DNA from 2 places in the Shewanella sp. M-Br genome. Region 1 is predicted to be linked to the other one. Evidence: predicted binding sites of a transcription regulator. Region 1 holds the regulator's gene; the other holds the start of a gene.
What was found. The regulator LexA, encoded in region 1, represses DNA repair genes until DNA is damaged. The targets are predictions, from matches to a motif close to TACTGTATNNNNATACAGTA.
Positions count from the first base shown of each region.

Region 2: a site for LexA is predicted at 2,543-2,562, ahead of dinB (DNA polymerase IV). Genes of this name have one in related genera too.

Region 1 covers NZ_BJBV01000004.1:170,902-178,894, reverse strand. Annotated here, with positions in the region: gene plsB (glycerol-3-phosphate 1-O-acyltransferase PlsB) at 1-1,476, opposite strand, end outside; gene lexA (transcriptional repressor LexA) at 1,637-2,257, shown strand; gene AAA952_RS04710 (cell division inhibitor SulA) at 2,254-2,766, shown strand; gene coxB (cytochrome c oxidase subunit II) at 3,170-4,705, shown strand; gene ctaD (cytochrome c oxidase subunit I) at 4,715-6,307, shown strand; gene AAA952_RS04695 (cytochrome c oxidase assembly protein) at 6,309-6,890, shown strand; gene AAA952_RS04690 (cytochrome c oxidase subunit 3) at 6,887-7,762, shown strand; gene AAA952_RS04685 (DUF2909 family protein) at 7,767-7,985, opposite strand; gene AAA952_RS04680 (SURF1 family protein) at 7,984-7,993, shown strand, end outside.
Region 2 covers NZ_BJBV01000012.1:58,576-66,568, reverse strand. Annotated here, with positions in the region: gene AAA952_RS11775 (DMT family transporter) at 1-406, opposite strand, end outside; gene AAA952_RS11770 (LysR family transcriptional regulator) at 499-1,398, shown strand; gene dinB (DNA polymerase IV) at 1,443-2,519, opposite strand; gene bfr (bacterioferritin) at 2,722-3,189, opposite strand; gene bfr (bacterioferritin) at 3,199-3,672, opposite strand; gene nqrM ((Na+)-NQR maturation NqrM) at 3,926-4,150, opposite strand; gene AAA952_RS11745 (FAD:protein FMN transferase) at 4,166-5,212, opposite strand; gene nqrF (NADH:ubiquinone reductase (Na(+)-transporting) subunit F) at 5,311-6,567, opposite strand; gene nqrE (NADH:ubiquinone reductase (Na(+)-transporting) subunit E) at 6,614-7,222, opposite strand; gene AAA952_RS11730 (NADH:ubiquinone reductase (Na(+)-transporting) subunit D) at 7,228-7,860, opposite strand; gene AAA952_RS11725 (Na(+)-translocating NADH-quinone reductase subunit C) at 7,860-7,993, opposite strand, start outside.

The DNA.
Region 1 (7,993 bases):
CTCAGCACGCCAGTTTGGCGCACGCTCATTTAAGAAATTTTGCAGGGTAATAGGCTCGCCAAAATTCACATAACCTTGGCCGAAATTACCTAATTTACGAATGGCACCGAACACCTGCCACACAGATTCTTTTTTCTTTTTCTTACCGCTTAACTCTTTATGGTAAGTCGCTACTTCCATCACATGGTCATAGCCTAAATACACAGGCACAAGTGTGACAGGACGTTCAATACCGCGCAGTACGCTGTTCATCGTCATGGCGATCATGCCAGTTTTCGGCGCCAACAGACGGCCAGTACGTGAACGACCACCTTCGGAGAAGTATTCCACCGAATAACCTTTAGCAAACAGCTGATCTAAATACTCACGAAATACTGCGGTGTACAGCTTGTTGCCATTAAAACTACGGCGGATAAAGAAGGCACCACCGCGACGGAACATAGGTCCCGCGGGCCAGAAATTGAGGTTAATGCCGGCAGCAATGTGCGGCGGAACCATGCCTTGATAATACAAAATATACGATAACAGCAGGTAATCCATGTGGCTGCGATGGCAAGGCACATAAACAATTTCGTGGCCATCGTGGTGCAGCTGGCGAACTTGCTCGGCGCCTTTAATGTTGATCCCGCTGTAAAGCTTGTTCCACAGCCAAGTTAAAAAACGCTCGGCAATACGCACTAAACTGTCTGAGTAATCGGCAGCGATTTCATCGAGATACTCAATAGCCGTCTCGCGCGCTTGGGTCTCAGAAATCTTTTTACTGGCCGCTTCTTCTTGAATCGCCTTGCGCAGCGACTCAGATTTGAGCAACGAATGAAACAGTGCTTGGCGGTTTGGCAGCACAGGCCCTGTCATTACTTTACGTTGACGACGGAAATGCACGCGCGCAACCCGTGCTAACTTATGGGCAATCCCCATGTCGGTGCCATGTTCGTCAGCCATGTAACGCAGGGATACGGCATTCGAAAACTGCACGAAGTTATGTCGACCTAAGAACAGAATCATCAAGCACTTGCGCAACCAAGTCGGGTTTTCCCGCTCAAATACGGCCGCCTTCATAGTGTCGTCTTCTTTCCCTGGCGTTCGACCCCAATACAAGCTCGCAGGCACAAGTTGAATATCCAATTCAGGACGTTCCTTATGCACGGCTAACAAACGCATAAAGCATTCGAGGAAAGGCTCATTACCAGCACGTTCGCCAAACAGTGGCTTACGTCCTTGAAGACAGACAACCCGAGGCGCAGTCACACCATTAGCCACTAGAGGCTCATAAGGGCTTGGTAAGCCTAACTTAGCCGTTATTTCGCTCAAAGCAGCGATGTCACTGAGGGATTCTGTTTTCATCACATAAACAAGGGGTCTGGAAGCATCCAGATTCAGATCGGCAAAGGGATCCTGAGGCACCACAATAGTGTGCACTAAGTGTTTTTGGATCCAACGTAATGATTTCAACCAAAGAGAGTCGTGTTTAGGCATTATTCTTATGCAATTAAGTGCGTTTACTAGCCCGATAGAATACCAGACTATGGGCAATATTCGCTAATTCTCTCCAACATAGCTAAAAAGTGGTTAATACTTGCGCTGCAAATAATACTGTATATACTAACAGTAACTGTATAGAAAAACAGGAAACACCATGAGACCTTTGACGCCACGCCAAGCTGAAATTTTAGAGCTAATTAAACGAAATATTGCCGATACTGGCATGCCACCCACTCGGGCAGAAATCGCAACCCGTTTAGGTTTTAAGAGCGCCAATGCGGCTGAAGAACACCTTAAAGCGTTGGCAAAAAAGGGCTGCATTGAGATCATGCCAGGCACATCTCGGGGCATTCGTCTGCCTGCGGAAATCGAAGATTTGACTGAAACAGGTTTACCGCTCATCGGCCAAGTGGCCGCGGGTGAACCTATCCTCGCCCAAGAACATGTTGAACAGTACTACCAAGTCGACCCAAGCATGTTCCATCCCGCCGCCGATTTTTTACTGCGAGTAAAAGGCGACAGCATGAAAAATATCGGCATTCTCGAAGGTGATTTGCTGGCAGTTCATAAAGTAGAACAAGCTAGAAATGGTCAAGTGGTTGTCGCTAGAGTCGATGACGATGTCACTGTTAAACGTTTCGAAAAAAAAGGTAATGTGGTCTATCTACATGCCGAAAATGAAGATTACTCCCCGATTAAAGTGGATTTAGGCTTCCAAAGTTTAACAATTGAAGGACTCGCCGTCGGTGTGATCCGTAATGGAGATTGGCTATGAATAAACTACTTGGCAATGCCCCCCGCCATCCGGGCTTGTGGCTCGATGAAGTCCGTGATGCCGACTATGACTGGCACCATGCGCCTATCGCCTGTATGCCAACCAAGACTCAAGGTCGCCAAGAATTAATTCATCTGAGTGCACAACTCGCTCAGTTAAGCCAACAGGGCCGTTGGTTAGTGCTCATCAACCCTCCAAGTATTGGCTACAAGCAAATGCTCGCCAGCGCAGGTGTGCGTATGGATAGAGTCTTACTGGTACATGCTAAAGATGAAGTCGAAACCCTGTGGGCGATGGAGAAAGCCCTGACAAGTGGTACGTCCAGTGCAGTCATTACTTGGACTCAATCATTGGATGCGCGGGATAATCGACGCCTACAAATCGTGGCTAAAAGTGCCCGAGCTATGGGCATAGTGCTTGAAGACGTAAACAGTCACTTACATGCCGACGTACGCATTGAGCAAGGCAATCTCTTCGGTCAGCAATCTTTTTTTAGCGCTGTACACTAAATATTCATTTAATTTTTTACCTTGAAAGCCGCCTCACCTATGAATGTGAGGCTTTTTTTTGGCAATTTTTCAGATAATTAGATAAATAAGTGATCTTGATCAATATTTAAACAGCAAGTATGGTTGGTTAAGTCGGTGATGATATATCACCTTCCGTGGTCAATGAATCGAGTATTTATCGAACTCGAAGCGCCACTAAAAATAGAGAACAGATTTATTTCAGCAGTATGTGCCAGCGTGGCTAATTACCAGCAGTAACAATACTTGATTAAAAGTAACAGCCGCCAACGCACGTTGAAGTCAAAAAAGCTTTTTTGGGAACTGAAGAGTTTGCATAGAGTTGAGACTTACTGTGTTGCTCTTCTTTGTAGTTGCTATTCGCAATTGGCAGAGGAGAAGTCTTGTGAAGCAATTGTTGTATTGTTTACTCGTGGTGCTTTTCGCACCACCGTTGACCGCCGCGGACATGCGGTTCAACATGACCCCTGGCGTGACCGAGATCAGTGGCAAGGTTTATCACTTGCACATGACCATCTTGTATATCTGCTGCGCAATAGGCCTAGTGGTCTTTGGCGTGATGATTTACGCCATGATCAACCACAGAAAATCCAAAGGCGCTGTCGCGTCCCACTTTCACGAAAGCACTAAAGTTGAAATCGCTTGGACGATTCTGCCATTTATCATTTTGATCTTAATGGCGATTCCAGCGACAAAAACTTTAATCGCAATGGAAGATCCCAGTAACGCCGAACTCACCGTAAAAGTCACGGGTTCCCAATGGAAATGGCATTACAGCTATTTCGATCAAGATATTGATTTTTATAGCATACTGACAACACCCAGAGCACAAATCGAAGGTACCGAAACCAAGGGTGAAAACTATCTATTGGAAGTCGATAAACCGCTCGTTCTACCGATAAACCGCAAAATCCGCTTTCTGATGACTTCAGAGGATGTCATCCATTCTTGGTGGGTACCCGCCTTTGCAATTAAGAAAGATGCCAACCCTGGATTTATCAATGAAGCTTGGACTCGCATCGACAAACCCGGCATTTACCGTGGTCAATGCGCCGAGCTCTGCGGTAAAGACCATGGTTTTATGCCTATCGTAGTACAAGCGTTACCCGAAGCCGAGTTTGAGGCTTGGGTCACAGAGCAGAAACAAGCCGCAGGTGCTGCGGCTGAAGCCGCTCAAGCCGCTTTATCACAAACCCTAAGTAAAGAAGAGTTGATGACTCAAGGTGAACAAGTTTACCTCGGGCACTGCGCAGCCTGCCACCAGCCCAATGGCGAAGGGTTGCAAGGCGTATTTCCGCACCTTAAAGGTAGCCCGATTGCAACGGGACCACTCAGCGGTCACCTTGAAATTGTGCTCAACGGTAAAACGGGTACTGCCATGCAAGCGTTTAGTAAGCAATTGACCGCACAAGAAATCGCGGCAGTGACTACCTACGAGCGGAATGCTTGGGGCAATAATACTGGCGATGCAGTGCAAGCCAAAGACGTCAACGAGTACATGAACGGCAATTCTGCACAAACATCCGCCGCGGTACCAAGCAGTACAACCCCGACACCCGCGCCTGCAACAGACGTCTCAGCTGCAGTCGATCCCGCAAGCCTCCCCACACTCAGCCATGACGCCCTCATGGCCGAAGGTGAAACTGTCTACGCGACCTTCTGTGCTGCCTGCCATCAAGTGACAGGTGCAGGAATACCACCCGCCTTCCCCGCGCTAGTGGGTAGTGCTATCGCCATTGGACCAGTCGCCAATCACATCGATATTGTGATGCTCGGTAAAACAGGCACGGCTATGCAGGCATTTGGCAAACAGCTTAGCCCACAGCAACTTGCAGCAGTCATTACCTATGAACGCAATGCTTGGGGTAACAATACCGGCGATACAGTGCAACCTGCTGATATCGCAAGTCATGGACAGTAGGGGATAATGATGAGCACTACGACTCAAGATCAAACCGCAGCCCATGATGACCATCATCATGGTGCGCCAAAGGGCATCATGCGCTGGCTGCTAACCACCAACCATAAAGACATAGGTACTTTGTATTTATGGCTCAGCTTCATTATGTTCTTAACCGGTGGCGCTATGGCCATGGTGATCCGCGCTGAACTCTTTCAACCTGGATTACAATTGGTCGAGCCCAACTTTTTCAACCAAATGACAACTGTTCATGGGCTGATCATGGTATTCGGTGCGGTAATGCCAGCCTTTACAGGGCTCGCTAACTGGCTGATCCCTATGATGATAGGAGCGCCCGATATGGCGCTGCCACGGATGAATAACTGGAGTTTTTGGATACTCCCCTTCGCCTTCACTATCCTTCTCAGTTCGCTATTTATGGAAGGTGGCGGACCTAACTTTGGTTGGACCTTCTACGCACCACTATCAACAACTTATAGCCCAGATAGCACGGCGCTCTTTGTATTTTCTATTCACATCATGGGGATAAGTTCGATCATGGGCGCGATCAACGTGATTGTGACCATAGTGAATTTACGCGCGCCAGGCATGACATGGATGAAGTTACCATTGTTTGTGTGGACTTGGCTTATCACGGCATTCCTACTGATCGCTGTTATGCCCGTACTCGCGGGCGCTGTGACTATGGTGCTGACCGATAAGTTTTTCGGCACGAGTTTCTTCGATGCGGCGGGCGGCGGCGATCCCGTGATGTTCCAGCATATTTTCTGGTTCTTCGGCCACCCTGAAGTTTACATCATGATCTTGCCGTCCTTTGGCATCATCTCTGCCATAGTGCCCGCCTTCAGTCGTAAACCCTTATTTGGCTATGCATCCATGGTTTATGCTACAGCTAGTATTGCAATTCTGTCGTTCCTCGTGTGGGCGCACCATATGTTCACCACAGGTATGCCAGTGTTTGCCGAGCTGTTCTTCATGTATTGCACTATGTTGATTGCAGTGCCAACTGGGGTGAAAGTGTTTAACTGGGTTGCCACTATGTGGCGCGGCTCACTCAGTTTCGAAACGCCCATGCTGTTTGCTGTAGCCTTTATCATACTCTTCACTATTGGCGGTTTTTCGGGATTAATGCTCGCCATTACACCCGCCGACTTCCAGTACCACGATACTTATTTTGTTGTGGCACATTTCCATTATGTACTCGTAACTGGTGCGATTTTCTCCATCATGGCAGCGGCCTATTATTGGCTACCTAAGTGGACGGGGCACATGTACAACGAACGACTGGGACAATGGCATTTCTGGTGTTCGGTGATTTCAGTCAATGTGCTATTTTTCCCGATGCATTTCCTTGGGCTCGCAGGTATGCCAAGGCGTATCCCTGACTACTCGATTCAATTTGCCGATGTTAATCAAATCGTCTCGATTGGTGGGTTCGCCTTCGGCTTATCGCAATTGATTTTCTTAGTATTAGTAATTAAGTGCATCCGTGGCGGCGAAAAAGCCCCCGCTAAACCTTGGGAAGGTTCCGAGGGTTTAGAGTGGACATTGCCAAGCCCTGCGCCTTACCACTCCTTCACGACACCACCTGAGGTGAAATGAAATGGCAACCCAACACCAGCAAGATAAACCTAAGTCAAATCGTAAACTTATCAGCATGTTAGTTATCGGCTGTATTGGCATGTTTGGCTTTGGATTCGCGCTGGTGCCGCTCTACGATGTGTTGTGCGAGCAACTCGGTATCAATGGAAAACCCTCCAATACCGCGAGTAATTATCAAGCAATCACAGTAGATACAAGCCGAATAGTGACTGTGGAATTTATTTCTCAGGTACAAACAGGCATGCCATGGACATTTGCGCCACAAACCAAGCGGCTCGAAGTTCACCCTGGCGAGCTAATCCATACGGCATTTCTGGCGCGCAATATGTCCGCTAAAGCAACGATTGGCCAAGCGATACCTTCAGTTTCGCCCGGCCAAGGTGCCGCTTATTTCAATAAAACAGAATGCTTTTGCTTTAATCAACAACCCTTAGCGGCGGACACTAGCGCAGAGCTGCCGCTCATTTTCTATGTGGATCCTCAGTTACCTGAGTCTATCCACACTCTGACCCTCTCTTACACTCTCTACGACATTACCGACAAGCAGTTAGCGTCTGCCATAGAGCAAGGAGCTGCAAAATGACAACGAAATATCAAACTTACTACGTTCCATCCCAAAGTGTCTGGCCTATTGTAGGTGCCATTGGCTTGTTCTTAATCGCCTCTGGTGCAGGCCTTTTCGTGCAACAGTTGAAATCAGGTGCATCCGGTGGCGGTTATGTGCTGCTGGTTGGGATCGCTGTGATCCTATTCATGCTGGTAGGTTGGTTTAGAACCGTGATCCAAGAGTCGATGGCAGGGCTCTATTCTAGCCAAATGGATCGATCGTTTCGCCAAGGTATGAGCTGGTTTATTTTTTCGGAAGTCATGTTTTTCGGAGCTTTTTTCGGGGCACTATTTTATGCCCGCATGTTCGCAGTGCCTTGGCTCGGTGGCGCATCGAATAATGCCATGACCCACGAAGTACTCTGGCCTCAGTTTGAAGCTATTTGGCCGCTAATTACTACGCCAGATGGCACTAAAACCCAAGCTATGCCATGGACTGGACTGCCATTAATCAACACTATCGTACTGCTAACCTCCTCAGTTACCTTACATTTCGCCCATGTCAGCCTAGAAAAAGGTAAACGTTCTGCCATTACTCTCTGGCTTGGTATCACCATACTCTTGGGTATGGGTTTCCTTGCCTTACAGGCAGAAGAATATATGCATGCCTACCGGGAAATGGGACTCACTCTGACCTCTGGGATTTATGGCAACACCTTCTTCCTGTTAACTGGCTTTCACGGCATGCATGTCACTCTGGGGACTCTCTTTTTATTCGTGTTGTTTTTCAGAGTGTTGAAGGGGCACTTTAGCGCAGATAAACATTTTGCGTTCCAAGCGGGGAGTTGGTATTGGCACTTTGTGGATGTGGTCTGGCTGTGTCTGTTTATTTTCGTTTACGTTCTATAGTGCTTTAGTAAGGCTTGGGATTGGGGCTAATTAACCCAGTCCCTAAGGCCACCAGCAATAACAGGATAACGAGCACAGAGAAAATCACTCGCCGACCAAGATAGCGGCTCATAGGCACTTTTTCATCACCTTTCACCATAATAAACAAGGCGCGACCTAGATTAAAAATGATGAATAGCAACAGCAGAACTAAGACCAACTTAAAAATGAACAGGCTATTCATACAATATC
Region 2 (7,993 bases), on a different contig from region 1:
CCAATCCGCCCACTAAGCTAAACACTTGTTGTCTACTGAGCCATTCACGCTGTAATAGCCCATTGACGATTGAAGTCACCAACGGGCTGAGCGCCATAATCAAGGCGCCATTGGCGGCAGAGGTGTGCTGCAGGCCATTAAATAACGCCAGATTTAAGCCGCCCACACCAATCACACCCACTAACGCTATGGCAATATATTGCGTCAAACTCAATTTGGGCCAAACCTGACGAGTAAAAACGATATATAACGCTAGAGTCACAGCCGCAATGGTAAAACGCCAGAATACGAGGGATTCCCCTGACATCTCCTCCAGCACTCGCTTAGCAATCGGAAACACACTGCCCCAGCTAAAAACGCAAATCAGTAGACAAACGAATGTCATGTAAGGTGTATGGGATTTCATATCGGCCTCTAGGGAGGTAATTGGGATTGGGCTTAGTTTATAAGTTTCATATATTATTAAAACGCACAAAATTGAGAGCTTAAATTCCAAATATGAAACTTAATTATTCCTTAGACGATATGCGCTTATTTTGGGTAGTGGCACAGCAAGGGAGTTTTAAGCTCGCGGCGCAGCACTTAGGCATTCCACCTTCAACCTTAAGCCGTCGAATCAATCTGTTAGAACAATCCTTAGGTCTGCGTTTACTGCACAGAGACGCCCATAGAGTCAACCTTACCGCCACAGGTCAGCGGTATCTCGAACGCTGCGGCCCGCTATTTATCGAGTTAAACCAGGTATCTGGTGAGTTGCATGCGGATAAACATCAAGCGGTTGGCAAATTGCGGATCTCGGCGCCCATCAATACAACCTATCGCTGGCTGGGTGAATCACTCAACGCCTTCCAACGGCATTATCCCAATATTGATATCGATTTAAGTCTGTCGAACATGAATATCGATGTCAGTGAAAACGCCATCGATATCGCCTTTCGAGTGGGCGAACCTAAAGATCCCGATTGGATTGCAAGGCCACTTACCACGATTAGCTTTGTACTTTGCACCAGCACATCGGCAACCCAGTGGCATGCGCTGCAATCCATTGAAGAGCTGGAACAGCATCCGGTTATCATCGCCAAGCCCACAAAAACGTGGCGTTTACAGCACAATCGCACAGGGCAAAATGTCGAGTTTGAACCAAGGGGGAATATCAAATTAGCCGTCGATGATATGGCGATTGCCTGTCAGGCCGTGGTGGCGGGGCTTGGGATTGGACTCATACCCATCAGCATGGCGAGTGAACAGATACGAAGTGGCAAACTCATTCAAATACTGCCCGAGTGGCAAGGTATTCCGCGCACCGCCTACTTAATGTATCGCGATCGAGACAACCTGCCCTTACGGGTCAGACTGTTAATTGATTTTATGTTGGCGAATCCACCCGAGGCTTATTGAGCCAATGCAGGCATGAGTCTGCGGCTTATCGACTCAATAAACGGCTAGAGTGCTAAATCCAGCTGAGTCTGGCCGTTTAAGCTTGTGGCGACGACAAGAGTAGAATCAGTAAGGCCAACTGAAATACCCAATAGACGAATGCCGCGGCCTTCTTGCCTTTCCATAGCCTGTGCGAGTAGCTCATAGAACATTACAATCGAGACTTCATCGCTGCGGTGCTCAATTGTAGTCTGCTTGAAATCGTTAAACTTAAGTTTGACCACCTGTTTATGTATTTTGCGTTCCTTAGCACTGCGACTTAAACGCAAGGACAGTTCTTGGATCAAACTCGGCATCACCTGCTGGCACTGCTCTAAACTATAAATATCCTTCGCTAATGTGGTTTCAACACCCACTGATTTGCGCTCTCTGTCGGCAGAAATACCCCGTTCATCTATGCCTTGGGAACGCTCAATCAACACACCACCAAACTTACCGAATCGCGCTAAGAGCTCAGGTTTAGAATAAGCTTGCACATCGCCACAGGTATTGAGCCCGAGCGAAGAGAGCTTTTCGGCGGTGACTTTGCCAACACCGGGAATTTTACGCAGCGATAAGGTCTTAACAAACTCAGAAAGCGTCTCTGGTGTAATGACATATTGGCCGTTTGGCTTGTTCAGATCCGAGGCGACCTTAGCTAAAAATTTTACTGGCGCGATACCAGCCGATGCGGTTAAACCCGTTTCGGCTAAGATATCGCGACGAATCGCTTGAGCAATCAAGGTCGCAGAGCCCTTATATTGTTGGCACTCACTCACATCCAAATAAGCTTCATCTAAGGAAAGCGGCTCAATTAATTGGGTATAGCGGGAAAATATTTCACGAATTTGTAGCGACACTTCTTTGTAAACCTGCATCCGGCCTGGTACTAAAATCAGCTCAGGGCACAACTTAAAGGCATAAGCCGTCGCCATTGCTGAACGTACACCGAATTTACGTGCCTCGTAACTGCAAGTACTGATAACACCGCGACGGTCGCTACTGCCCCCCACGGCTAAAGGCTTGCCACGGTACTCAGGAAAGTCGCGCATTTCCACTGCAGCAAAATAGCAGTCCATATCGATATGAATAATTTTTCGCACGTTGAATTCCTCCAACGCCAAAATACTGTATATAAAAACAGTAATCAAGTATTCCTAATAGATTTGGGCCAATAAGATGTGGCCTAGCGCTGGAAAAGAGAACAAGACAAGTGTGAGGAACAACAGACATGCTTAATAACTGAGTTTCCTAGGCCATTACACTCAGTGGCCTAGGTATTTACTCAACCTAACAATCTAAGGCTCACATCTTAGTTTGCAGGTAGTTTTGCAATCCAACACGGTCAATAAGCCCAAGTTGTTTTTCGAGCCAATACATATGGTCAGACTCTGTATCGTCGAGTAATACTTCGAGGATTTCGCGGGTCTGGTAATCTTGCTTCTGCTCACACAGTGCAATCACTTTGCGCAAATCGTCCGCGACCTTGTATTCATAGGCAAGATCATTACGTAGCATCTCTTCTACATCTTTACCTATGTTCAATGCCTCACGGGCGGCAACATTGGGTGTACCTTCGAGGAATAAAATGCGCTGCACTAATTTGGCTGCATGGGCTTTCTCATCATCTGACTCATGGGCGATACGCTCATAGAGTTCATTCAGGCCCCAATCTTCGTACATATGGGCATGGACAAAATACTGATCCATTGCCGAGAGTTCTCCCGTTAGGAGTCGATTTAACGCATCGATGACGTCTTTATCGCCTTTCATATCTTGCTCCTATTGGTCGCTAATTTGCGATTGTAGATAATTTTGAATACCGGTTAGCGTAATGAGCTCTTGCTGCGACTCGAGCCAATCTAAGTGCTCTTCTTCGTCTTCGAGAATATCTTCCAGCAGATCGCGGCTCACATAGTCCTGTTCGGCTTCACACAAGCTGATCGCATCACGCAGCAATATAAGCTGCTCTTGCACCATGGCCAGATCGCAGTCGAGCATCTCTTGGCTATGTTCACCAATGCGAAGTTTTTCGAGTTGTTGCAGATTAGGCAGACCTTCCAAAAACAGCACTCGCTCGATGAGCTTATCAGCGTGCTTCATATCTTGGATGGATTTTTTGTATTCGACGTGGTTTAACTTCTCTAAGCCCCAATGTTTAAACATGCGGGCATGGAGGAAATATTGATTGATGGCGGTCAACTCACAGGTAAGCACCCGATTCAGTTGCCCAACCACTTTAGGATGACCTTTCATAAGTTACTATCCTTGGTAAGCGTGAAAAGATTGATCTAAATCAAGCTTCTAGCCTAGTACAATTTATCGACCAACTCAAATTATCTTTATATTTCACCTACTTAATGATGAAAAGCATTCTCATTCCTGCTTAGATTAACTTGCTATCCCACTCTAATCCCAAGGATAAATCTCAAATGATTAACCCGTGTAAGAAAATACAAGGCAAAAAAATAGCCCCCTAAATCGGAGGCTATGATCGAATCAAGACTATTTAGATAATGCGGTCTTTCGTTAACTTCTCACGACGCGCTTCTTCAGCGGCCATACGACGTTTACGTTTGTCACAAGGGTCATCACAATCACACGCTTTTTCAATCCCTAGAACACCTAAACCGCCACAACTTCCTTCAACGGCTTTGCGCTTGATGAGATAACCAATCGACATGAGCAAAAAGAAGACTAACAAGATCACAAATGCCGCGATAAAAGAGGTCATGGTTTACTCCAAAAACTAAATAAGGAAAGGCTTGAAGGCGTCGCTGTAATAAACCTTAAATCCGTCGCCTTGCTTTTCGATTAGCATTATCGCCAAGTGTTCCTTCTTGGCAAGCTCCAATGATGCTTCTGTGCCCAAAACCATCATGGCCGTCGCAAAACCGTCGGCCGTCATACAATTTTGATGCAATACAGTCACGGATGCTAACTTATGATTTATCGGCAAACCAGTACGCGGATCGATTATATGCGTAAAACGTTGGCCGTCTTCTTCATAATAATTACGATAGTCACCAGAGGTCGCCATCGCCATAGTACCAGGTGCGATAACCTGTTGTACGGCTTCAGAGCCATCATTGGTCGGTTGCTCTATAGCAACACGCCAAGAGCTTCCATCACCTTTGGCACCTTTGATACTCAGTTCGCCACCGATTTCAACTAAATACCCTGTCGCGTGGTATTTATCAAGAATGGAAGCGATCTTATCAACCCCAAATCCCTTCGCGATTGATGATAAATCTACATATAAATGGGCGTTGTGCTTAGTTAGACGGTTACCTTCAATGGAAAGTTCACTAATACCGGTTTTGGCTTTTGCCGCATCAATATCGGCCTGACTAGGGACCTTTGTTGGACGCTTATCTGGCCCAAATCCCCACAGGTTAACTAAAGGACCTAAGGTAATATCAAGTGCCTTATCCGTCACTTGATATAAGCGTATTCCCTCTTGCACCACTTTGATGGTATCCGCTGAAACTTCAACGCTTTGCTCCAATGGCAATTGGTTGAAACGGGATAATTCTGAATTTGGGCGATACGTCGACATCTGATCATTGACTAGCTCAAGGGCTAAATCAATTTCCGCTTGAAGTAATTGCGCCGTCGGCATCTGCTCATTCGGCACGACTTTAATATGATAAGTCGTCCCCATAGTGCTGCCCGCTAATGAAATGACCTCGTTCTGCTTCGAGCAGGCTGAAACAAAAAAGGCCAGCCCTACGAGGACTAGCCAGTTAAATAAATGCTTTAATACTGAGGTATTGATCTTTAAGGTCTGAAACATAGTGACCTACTACTCTTATTTGGGCCCTTAAATGCAAAAGTTGCAGATGAGAGATTATCCTCAACATCTGCAACTTTTCTATCTAGGACTAATGAACATTAGCCGCCGAAGTCATCTAACAAGATGTTTTCGTCTTCGACACCAAGATTTTTCAACATACCAATTACGGCAGCGTTCATCATTGGAGGTCCACACATGTAGAACTCACAATCTTCTGGTGCATCATGGTTTTTCAGATAGTTTTCATACAATACGTTATGAATAAAACCTGTGTAACCATCCCAGTTATCCTCTGGTTGAGGATCTGAAAGTGCCACATGCCATACGAAGTTATCATTCTCAGCCGCGAGGCCGTCGAAGTCTTCTACGTAGAACATTTCACGCTTAGAACGTGCACCGTACCAGAAGCTCATCTTACGTTTAGACTGAAGACGCTTCAGTTGGTCGAAGATATGTGAACGCATTGGCGCCATACCCGCACCACCGCCAATAAACACCATTTCTGCATCGGTATCTTTCGCGAAGAATTCACCGAATGGGCCAGAAATTGTCACTTTATCGCCAGCTTTTAAGCTCCAAATGTAAGATGACATCTTACCGCAAGGCAGTGTCAAGTTACGTGGTGGAGGCGTAGCAATACGCACGTTCAGCATGATAATACCGAACTCTTCTGGGTAGTTAGCCATTGAGTATGCACGGATAGTTTCTTCATCAACCTTAGATTCAAGATTGAAGAAACCGAAGTGTTCCCAGTCGCCACGGTATTGTGCAGGTACATCGAAATCTGCATATTTAACATGGTGAGCAGGTGCTTCGATTTGAATATAACCGCCAGCACGGAATGGTACAGATTCGCCATCAGGAATTTGCAGCTTCAGTTCTTTAATGAAAGTGGCTTTGTTATCGTTAGAGATAACTTCACATTCCCATTTCTTGATACCGAAGATTTCTTCGTCAAGCTCGATTTCCATATCGTTCTTAACGTTAACCTGACAAGAAAGACGACAGCCTTTACGGGCATCACCTTTGCTAATGTGGTCAAGTTCTGTTGGCAGAATATCGCCGCCGCCAGACTTAATCACCACGCGACATTGGCCACATGAGCCACCGCCACCACACGCACTCGATACGAAGATACCGCTGTTAGCCAAAACACCTAACAACTTACCGCCAGCACCGGTTGTAATAGCTTTTTCAGGATCGTCATTAATGCCGATCGTGATGTCACCGCTAGCCACTAACTTAGACTTAGCGAATAAAATCACTAATACCAAGATGAGGACGATAGCAGTAAACATACTCACACCGAGGTAAACCTCGAGCGGAGTAGATTTAAAAATACCAAGAATATCCATTAACTTATCCTTAGAAGGTCCAATTCAAGAAGCCGTTATGTGTCTCTTACAGAGACACACCAGAAAACGACATGAAACCTAAGGCCATCAAACCAGCAGTGATAAAGGTAATACCTAAACCACGTAGGCCGTTAGGCACGTCGGCATACTTCAGCTTCTCACGGATACCGGCCATCAATACGATAGCTAATGCCCAACCCACTCCTGAGCCGAAACCAAACACCACACTTTCGCCTAACTTGTAGTCACGCTCAACCATGAATGATACCGCACCGAAAATCGCGCAGTTCACTGTGATCAAAGGTAAGAAAATACCTAATGCGTTGTACAAAGGTGGAAAGTACTTGTCCAGTGCCATTTCCAGAATTTGAACCAAAGCCGCAATCACACCGATAAAGGTAATGAATTTCAAGAAGCTTAAGTCAGCTTCAGGTGCGCCAGCCCAAGCAAGTGCACCAGGAGCTAGCAGCCCTTGATAGATAACTTGGTTTGCTGGGACAGAGATAGTTAACACTACAACTACCGCAATCCCTAGGCCCATGGCTGTGGTGACTTTCTTAGACACAGCCAAGAAAGTACACATACCTAGGAAGAAGGCCAGTGCCATGTTTTCAATGAAAACAGAGCGAATTAACAGGCTAATATAATGTTCCATCGCACTTACCCTTTTGCTTCAACTTGCTCTGGCTTATAGGTACGAATAATCCAAATCAAAACACCGATCAGGAAGAACGCACTCGGAGGCAGTAGTAGCAGACCGTTTGGTTGGTACCAGCCGCCATCAGAGATCTTGTGCAGGATTTCAACACCGAACAGAGAACCGTTACCAAACAGTTCACGAACGAAGCCAACAGCTAATAGAATTGCACCGTAACCTAAACCGTTACCGATACCATCCATAAAGCTCATCATTGGCGGTGTTTTCATCGCGTAAGCTTCGGCACGACCCATTACGATACAGTTCGTAATAATCAGACCGACGAATACCGACAGCTGCTTAGAGATCTGATAAGCATAAGCCTGCAGCAATTGGTCAACCACGATTACCAAAGAGGCAATAATGGTCATCTGTACGATAATACGCACACTGCTTGGAATATGATTACGGATCATTGAGATAAACAGGTTCGAAAACGCTGTTACCGCAGTTAACGCCAACGCCATTACCAGTGCAGTTTCGAGCTTGCTCGTTACCGCTAATGCACTACATACACCAAGTACTTGTAAAGCAATCGGGTTGTTGTTGACTATAGGTCCGGTCAGAACCTGTTTCAGTTCTTTAGCGTCAGACATTAGTTGAGACCTCCATTGCGTGCTTTTTCAATGAAACTCGCAAAACCTTCTTTACCCAACCAGAATGTCAGTGAATGTTGTACACCGTTACTCGTTAAGGTTGCGCCAGATAATGCATCTACACCGTACTCAG